Cohnella abietis: one gene and its partners. The protein of the gene in region 3 interacts with the protein of the main gene of each other region in a pairwise test. Links are inferred from orthologs where the notes say so. Each region holds a gene or a part of one and is shown on either strand. Other genes may lie near its edges.

Evidence for each region. Proteins that work in one complex are often made in the same cells at the same time.
Region 1: the proteins of rho (region 3) and nusG interact in binary tests that used the Escherichia coli proteins (3 or more experiments, as listed by UniProt). The link is inferred for Cohnella abietis from one-to-one orthologs.
Region 2: the proteins of rho (region 3) and yhbY interact in binary tests that used the Escherichia coli proteins (3 or more experiments, as listed by UniProt). The link is inferred for Cohnella abietis from one-to-one orthologs.

The regions. Positions count from the first base shown.
Region 1 is NZ_AP019400.1:6,154,552-6,157,306, reverse strand. It holds nusG (transcription termination/antitermination protein NusG), read left to right. Parts: upstream 1-988; coding sequence 989-1,522; downstream 1,523-2,755. Other genes in the region: rplA (50S ribosomal protein L1), read left to right, coding at 2,122-2,755; rplK (50S ribosomal protein L11), read left to right, coding at 1,601-2,026; secE (preprotein translocase subunit SecE), read left to right, coding at 754-963; rpmG (50S ribosomal protein L33), read left to right, coding at 586-735; sigH (RNA polymerase sporulation sigma factor SigH), read left to right, coding at 1-155. UniProt on the Escherichia coli protein: Part of the processive rRNA transcription and antitermination complex (rrnTAC). The complex forms an RNA-chaperone ring around the RNA exit tunnel of RNA polymerase (RNAP).
Region 2 is NZ_AP019400.1:4,652,577-4,655,506, forward strand. It holds yhbY (ribosome assembly RNA-binding protein YhbY), read right to left. Parts: upstream 1,652-2,930; coding sequence 1,349-1,651; downstream 1-1,348. Other genes in the region: rsfS (ribosome silencing factor), read right to left, coding at 1-151; yqeK (bis(5'-nucleosyl)-tetraphosphatase (symmetrical) YqeK), read right to left, coding at 155-754; KCTCHS21_RS20525 (nicotinate-nucleotide adenylyltransferase), read right to left, coding at 744-1,331; aroE (shikimate dehydrogenase), read right to left, coding at 1,720-2,565; yqeH (ribosome biogenesis GTPase YqeH), read right to left, coding at 2,601-2,930.
Region 3 is NZ_AP019400.1:570,889-573,804, forward strand. It holds rho (transcription termination factor Rho), read left to right. Parts: upstream 1-756; coding sequence 757-2,076; downstream 2,077-2,916. Other genes in the region: KCTCHS21_RS02390 (UDP-N-acetylglucosamine 1-carboxyvinyltransferase), read left to right, coding at 1-717; KCTCHS21_RS02400 (radical SAM family protein), read left to right, coding at 2,115-2,916. UniProt on the Escherichia coli protein: Facilitates transcription termination by a mechanism that involves Rho binding to the nascent RNA, activation of Rho's RNA-dependent ATPase activity, and release of the mRNA from the DNA template.

The DNA.
Region 1 (2,755 bases), 5.6 Mb from region 3 along the record:
TAGAACGCAAGGTACTTATGCTATACCTGGACGGACGCTCTTATCAGGAAATTGCCGTTGATCTCGACAGGCACGTGAAGTCAATTGATAACGCTTTGCAACGAGTGAAGCGTAAGCTTGAGCGGTATCTTGAGGCACGCGACCTTGCTCAATAAGTAACTAGCACTTATATGGATCGTACCGGCAGCCGAAGCAGCGCGCTGCTTTTTTTATGCACTTATACAAGCTTAATCATCTTAGAGTTGATTATCTTTTGTTTCATATGGTTTAAGATAGATGCGAAAATGGAAGAATAGGTACAGGGTTGCTAGAGTAGAGTGTAATCTTCGACAGCAGAATGGTGTTCCAAAGGTAGGCTGGTGACACTTTTCGTTGACATCGATTACCCCCTGTGATAAATTATTTTAGTAACCTTAACGTGGCTTCTTATGCGCTGGCTCTGAATCATCGGCGAAACACCTGGATTCGTTGTCGTGGTGTCTTGTGAACACACGACGATTCCAAGATCAGCCTTGGTTCGCCAAGCTGAGGTTTCCGCTGCATGGTTGTATTTTTTTGAAGTTTTGATCCCGGGAGGTGGAAGGGATGCGGGTGATTATCACTCTAGCTTGCACGAACTGCAAGCATCGGAACTACACGTCGAGCAAGAACAAACGGACGCACGCCGATCGCATCGAGTTGAAGAAGTTCTGCAGATTTTGCAATGAACATACTCCTCATCGCGAGACGCGCTAAATCCTAGGAGGTATGAACGTGACTTTCCTGGCCAAAATGAAACAAAACTTTGGGTCCTTTTTTTCGTTTTTCGGTGATAGCTGGAACGAATTAAAGAAAGTCCGTTGGCCCAGCCGGAAAGAGCTCGTCAGCTACACAATCATTGTTATTGTGACGGTGCTGCTGGTTACGATCTACTTCTGGGTTCTGGACATCGGTATTTCATCCCTCGTCGATTTAATCATTTGACGCAGGAACCAAAGGTGGCTTTTCCATGGAGAAAAGATGGTATGTAGTACACACGTACTCCGGTTACGAGAACAAAGTTAAAGCTAACCTGGAGAAACGTGTGGAGTCTATGGGTATGCAAGACAAGATCTTCCGCGTCCTTGTGCCAATGGAAGAAGAAATTGTAAACAAGGACGGTAAGAAAAAGACGGTTATGCGTAAAGTATATCCCGGCTATGTTCTTGTCGAGATGGTACAAACGGACGATTCTTGGTACGTGGTTCGCAATACTCCGGGTGTAACTGGATTTGTTGGCTCCACAGGTTCGGGATCGAAACCAACGGCACTTCTTCCTGATGAAGTAGAAGGAATTCTAAAGCATATGGGAATGGACGAGCCGAAGCCGGTTATCGATTTCGAGATCAAAGAAAACGTTCGGGTTATGGTGGGTCCTTTTGCCAACTTTGTCGGATCTGTAGAAGAAATTCTGCCCGAGAAAAGCAAGCTTAAGGTTCACGTTAACATGTTTGGAAGGGAAACTCCGGTTGAATTGGACTTCACACAAGTGGAGAAGATTTAATCGATTAAGGGTTTCTTGAACGAGCGGGAGGGACGAGAGTTCCGTTAAACCGCATTATGGGTTAAGGAGGTGTGCATCATGGCAAAAAAAGTCATTAAATTGGTAAAGCTGCAAGTTAATGCGGGTAAAGCTAACCCTGCGCCACCGATCGGTCCTGCACTAGGTCAAGCTGGCGTAAATATCATGGCATTCTGTAAAGAGTTTAATGCTCGCACAGCAGATCAAGTGGGATTAATCATTCCAGTTGTTATTACTGTATTCGAGGATCGCTCCTTTACGTTTGAAACGAAGACGCCACCAGCAGCGGTATTGCTCCGCGTAGCTGCAGGAATCCCTAAGGGCTCCGGCGAACCGAACAAGAAAAAAGTTGCTACAGTTAAACGTGCGAAAGTACGTGATATCGCTGAGCAAAAAATGCAAGATCTTAACGCGGCTTCCGTTGAAGCAGCTATGCGTATGATCGAAGGAACTGCTCGCAGCATGGGCGTTGTAATCGAAGACTAATCGTTTGCAGCTGATATGGCTGACTAACGTAACGCGGTTCCTAGAACCGCTTGTGGGAGGAAACTTCCGTTAAAACCACAAAGGAGGAGAACAACTTGGCTAAACACGGTAAGAAATATGCAGAGTCCGTTAAGCTGATCGATCGCGATGCTACCTACGAATCGTTGGAAGCAATCGAGCTCGTGAAGAAAGCGGCAACAGCTAAATTCGACGAAACTGTTGAAGCGGCTGTCCGTCTCGGCGTTGATCCGAGAAAGCAAGATCAAGCTGTACGTGGCGTAGTCGTCCTGCCTCACGGCACCGGCAAAACGCAACGCGTTCTCGTATTCGCAAAAGGCGACAAGCTGAAGGAAGCTGAAGCTGCTGGCGCGGATTATGTAGGAGACGCAGACCTCATCGCTAAAATCCAACAAGGATGGTTCGAGTTCGACGTTTGCGTTGCAACTCCGGACATGATGAGTGAAGTCGGTAAGCTTGGCCGTATTCTCGGGGGTAAAGGTTTGATGCCTAACCCTAAAGCAGGCACTGTAACGAATGATGTTGCAAAAGCCATCGCTGAGATTAAAGCCGGTAAAATCGAATATCGTCTCGACAAAGCAGGTCAAATCCATGCACCAATCGGAAAGGTTTCGTTCGATTCTGAGAAATTGAATGAAAACCTTAATGCTCTGATTGAGGCATTGAGCCGTGCTAAACCCGCATCTTCCAAGGGCATTTACCTGAAGAACA
Region 2 (2,930 bases), 4.1 Mb from region 3 along the record:
ACACCTGTGTATCCGAATTTCCGTGACAAATAACAAAATAATCCGCGATCAGTGATATTCCTTGTAAGTTCAAGGCAACGACATCGTGTGCTTTTTTCTCTTCTGCTGCGTTAAGCACCGCTTTCAATAATTGTTCTGAGCTTCCTGCCATGTCTCAGCCTCCGTTTTCTATATCTTTATTTGATTGTTGTTGTTTTAACTGCATTATAAGATCGTTTCGTGTTAATACGGTTAATGGAAAAATACGTTTCCCACGTTCGATCAACACTTCAATGGTCGAACCAAAAGCTGTAATTAAAGCTTCTTCCATACTATGTTTAGCGAGTTCGCGAATCTTACTCACCCCAGGGAAATCTCTGCCCGGCTCTATATAATCCGCTAAACAAACGATTTTGTCCAGCTTCGTCATGTTTTCCCGCCCAGAAGTATGGTAACGAATCGCATCAAGAACCTCTTCATCCGTTATACCATGCTCAGACTGTACTGCCCATGCCCCTACATGCGAATGCCACAGCTCTTTATCATAAATGAGAAGATCCTGCGGTAAATTCTGCTCACGAATGATGATTTCCATCCGATCAATCGCCCAGGCTTTGGAGTAATCATGCAATAGAGCAGCTAGCTCGGCCTTGACCGGGTCACCACCATAACGCTTTGCAAGCTTGATAGCCGACCCGACAACACCAAGTGTATGCTTCCATCTCTTCTCAGGCATTTGCTGCCGTGTAGCTTCCCTTAAAACTTCAAGATTCATATAAGTGACCCCTTACAATGAAATCAATTACCGTCTCAGGGAGCATGTAACGGATGGAGCGCCCTTCTTTAACCCGTCGCCTAATGTCGGTGGAGGAAATGCCCATTGGAGGCATTGACGCTCTTAGCAGTCGTCGTCTAATGAAGACCGGAAGCATAGTATCATCAGCGGGCTGATCCGGTCGTTCTAAGCCGATAAAAGACAGCCGTTCGGCAAGCTCATTAATTTTCCGCCAATTAGGCAAGTCTTTTACCATATCGGATCCGACTATCCAATAGAACATAATATCGGGATACTGCTCCTGCAGAGCAGTAACTGTATCAATTGTGTACGAAGTGCCTTCGCGCTGCAATTCGATATCTTCTACCCGGAAAGCGGGATTAGTCGCAATGGCTTCCTCCAGCATTTGGCGGCGATTGTCACTGCTCTCTCCAGGCTGGGGCTTATGAGGGGGAGACAAGGTCGGAATAAACCATACTTCATCAAGCTTGGCTGCTTCACAGGCCGCTTGCGCTGCAAGCAGATGGCCGTTGTGAACTGGATCAAACGTTCCTCCGAGCAAACCAACTTTACGCATAATCTCACGCCCTTTCGTTACTTAGAGCGACGTGGTAGCACGATCTGTTTGTGATCTTTGGATTCTTTGTAGAGAACGATTGTTTTGCCGATAACCTGAGCAAGCTCGGAGCCAGATTGTTCTGCCAGCTCAGCACCGATTTCGCGAGGATCGTCGGAGCAATTCGTCAATACTGATACTTTGATCAGCTCACGTACTTCAATGGCTTCCACAATATGACGAATAAGATGGTCATTCGTACCGCCTTTACCCACTTGGAAAATTGGGGTTAGGTGATGAGCAAGCGACCTAAGATGACGTTTTTGTTTTCCTGTTAACATATAATTTCCTGCTTTCTATTGTGAAAATTGCCCTAAACTTCTGAATTACCTAGTTAGTTCAATCCGTTCTATTTTATCGATAGAGACTCCATAACTACTGCGCGCATCTCTTCAACGGGGGCTGGTTGGCCAGTCCAATATTCGAAAGCATAGGCCCCCTGATAGATGAACATGCCTAAACCTCCATGAATACGACAGCCCTGCAACTCAGCCTGCTTAAGAAACTCGGTTTTAAGTGGATTGTAGATCAAGTCACTGGCGACCGATCCAATCCTAAGCCAAGATGGATCGAGCGGCACCTTCTCAATGTTAGGAGACATGCCTACTGAAGTCGTATTGATAACAACGTCCGCTTGCTTACAAGCTTCTTGAAGATCGCTCCATGGGATTGAAGTTACCTTACCAGCTAGGGAAAAGGAAGCCGCAAGCTCCGATGCTTTGGATTCCGTGCGATTAGCAATAATGATCGCAGCCGGGTTTTCCTGAGCTAAAGCCCATATTATTCCCCTAGCCGCACCTCCCGCACCTAACACGATAATTGTTTTGCCGGTTAGGCTTGGCTCAATCTCTTCCTTCAAGGAACGCACGTATCCGATGCCGTCTGTGTTGTAGCCAACTAGACGACCATTTTCATTAACGATTGTATTTACTGCACCTGCAGCCTTTGCGCCTTCGCTTAATTCATCGAGAAGCGCCATTACTTCGATCTTGTGCGGGATCGTTACGTTTAATCCTCTGAATCCTAAGCCACGAACGCCTGCAATGGCTTGCTCCAATTGATTTGGCGCAACATGGAAAGCGGCATAAGCGCAGTTAATGCCCTTTTCCTTGAAAGCCCTGTTAAGCATAATTGGAGATTTGGAATGTCGAATAGGGTCTCCGATGACCCCAAATAATACGGTATTACTATCCATCAAAGTACGTACTCCCCACCCGTAGCGGCTTATTATTATAGGATGCTTTCCCTTAGCATCACTTTAACTCCACGCGGAGCATGTACATCAACTGTTGCTCCTGTTTTACCATTTGTCTGGATCCAGCCGATTCCTGAAATAAACACATCCTGCTTAGAATTTGGCGGGATTCTTAAACGATGCCTTGTCCATGGCGGGATACTGTCTAGATCTTCTAAGCTAGGCGGAGTCAACATGACACCACGATGCTGTTCATACAATTCATCAGCGCGCTCCAGCTTCGTACGATGAATAGGCACTCCGCTAGATAAGTATGCAGTGAATGATTGACGTTCACCTTCTACAAAATCAAACCGCGCTAATGA
Region 3 (2,916 bases):
TTAACCTTGATTGAGAATGCGGCTAAAGAGCCTGAGATTATTGACGTGGCAACCTTGCTAAATGCTATGGGAGCTAAAATAAAAGGCGCTGGAACGGAAACAATCCGTATAGAAGGCGTTCAAGAAATGCATGGCTGTCGGCATTCTATTATTCCCGATCGCATCCAAGCTGGAACATACATGATAGCCGCTGCGGCAACTCGCGGCGATGTCCTTATCGATAATATTATTCCTAAGCATTTAGAAGCTATGACTGCTAAGCTGCAAGAAATGGGTGTCCATGTCTATGAGATGGATGAAGCCATTAGAGTTGTTGGTCAATCTCTCTATGAAGCAGTTGATGTTAAGGCGCTTGTTTATCCGGGATTTGCCACTGACTTGCAATCTCCGATGACTAGCTTGCTTACACAGGCTCGTGGAGTTAGTGTTTTGTCAGACAATGTGTACAACAATCGGTTTAAGCATGTTCCTGAGCTGGCCCGAATGGGCGCGCACATAAGGGTAGAGGGTCGCTCTGCCATTATTGAAGGCAGTCGGCTTAATGCGGCGAAAGTAAGGGCAGCCGATCTCCGTGCTGGAGCTGCGCTTGTTGTTGCTGCTCTAACAGTTGAAGAGGGTACGACTGAGATTACCGGAGTAGAGTACATTGACAGAGGGTATGAACGTCTTGTTACGCAGCTCAGTAACTTGGGTGCGGAAGTTTGGCGCGATGGTTAGAAGTGAATATTTTACCTTTGGAGTAAAAGTGGGGTTTCTATGACCGATTTAATGATGGCCGATTTGGAAGGGATGAAGCTGACGGAGCTATACAAGCTTGCGAAGCAGCACCAAATCAATAATTATGCACAGATGAAAAAGAAGGAACTCATTATCGCCATCCTCCGCGCACAAGCGGAGAGGAGCGGCTTGATGTTCATGGAAGGCGTTCTGGAGGTATTATCTGAAGGCTTCGGGTTCCTAAGACCTATTAATTACTTGCCGAGTGCGGAGGATATTTATATCTCTGCTTCACAGATCCGCAAGTTTGATCTTCGGACAGGTGATCTTGTCTCCGGTAAATGCCGAGCGCCCAAAGAAAGCGAAAGATATTTCGGGCTACTGCAGGTAAATGCCGTTAACGGCGTGACACCAGAAGCAGCTGCTGAACGTCTTCATTTTCCTGCTTTAACCCCGCTGTATCCGCAATCGAAGATTAAGCTTGAAACGTCACCCACCCATCTATCCACTCGCATTATGGATCTTATTGCTCCCGTCGGATTAGGTCAACGTGGATTAATCGTTGCTCAGCCTAAGGCAGGTAAGACTTTACTGCTTAAGGAAATTGCTAACAGTATCTCGATTAACCATCCAGAAATTGATTTATTCGTGCTTCTTATCGACGAGCGTCCGGAGGAAGTGACGGATATGCAGCGTTCGGTCAAGGGGGAAGTTATTGCGTCCACCTTCGACGAGGTTCCGGAAAATCATATTAAGGTTGCTGAGCTGGTATTGGAGCGGGCACTTCGTTTAGTAGAGCATAAGCGTGATGTCGTTATTCTATTGGATAGCATCACGAGACTTGCGCGGGCGTATAATCTCGTTGTTCCACCATCTGGACGCACATTGTCTGGGGGAATTGATCCGGCTGCATTCCATCGTCCTAAGCGGTTTTTTGGCTCGGCGCGTAACATTGAAGAAGGTGGAAGCCTGACCATTCTTGCTACAGCGCTAGTTGAAACGGGATCACGTATGGATGATATTATTTATGAGGAGTTTAAGGGTACTGGTAACATGGAGCTGCATCTAGATCGTAAGCTCTCAGAACGCCGGATTTTCCCTGCTCTCGATATTAGACGTTCGGGTACAAGACGTGAGGAATTGCTGTTGGATAAAGAAGCGCTCGACAAGCTATGGGCGATTCGTAAGAGCATGAATGATTCCATGGAGTACGTTGAAGGGTTTCTTAAGAAGCTTTCCAACACCAAAACAAATCAAGAGTTTCTTGATTCGCTGGACACCAGCGGGGGACCGGTTTCACCTAGCCCTTCACCTAGCTCTGGTGGAGGACGCCGCCCGCCGCGCAGCAGCTCCTCTTAGAGTGAGCTCTTAAGCGGAGATAGAGGAGGGCCTAGCATATGCATCTGGTATACGCAGACGAACAAGGTAATGTATTCGACCATCCTGAGCTGTTCGGAATAGCTCGTAGCGGTAATGATCTCGTGGAGCTTCTCGAAGAGGAGCTAATTCCTTTGCCAGCAGGAGCGACTCTAGTTGGTCTTCCGTTTACCCGACCGATCGGAATGGATCCGGTTAGCGGTGAAATGAAATTAATTCCTGGTGCTTATCAGGCGGTAGGGGCGTTGCTTCCGCAAGGCTTCACCCGCTTTTATGTTCCAGGATATTCTAAGACGGATAAGACGCAGAAATTTCCTTTATTCGGATATACGGCTGTCGTGTGGAAAGACGACGGCTTCTACGTGGCTGCGGGGCAGAGTGATGATCCTGAGCCATGGAATCCGGAAAATTGTGATCGAGCAGACTTGGAAATTCAAGTCGATCGTCTGCTTAAAACCTATCCGGACAATAAGCTATATAAGCACCTTTCTCACTGTGCACTAGAGTATGAATGCCTAACAGCTTCAAATACTTTTTTGCAACGCTTGGAGGGTGCCGTGCCTGTGTCCTTCTCCTGTAATGCCGGCTGTTATGGCTGTATTTCGGAGCAACCCGATGATAGTGGGTTTGTGGCGCCGCAGACTCGTCTTAAATTTAAGCCAGATGTTGAAGAAGTCGTCGAGATTATGCTTGAGCACTTAACGGAGCCTCGTTCGATAATCAGCTTCGGCCAAGGCTGCGAGGGAGAGCCCTCTACGCAAGCTCGAACAATTATCGAGGCGATTAAACGCGTACGAGAGAAAACCTCTCTTGGCTACATTA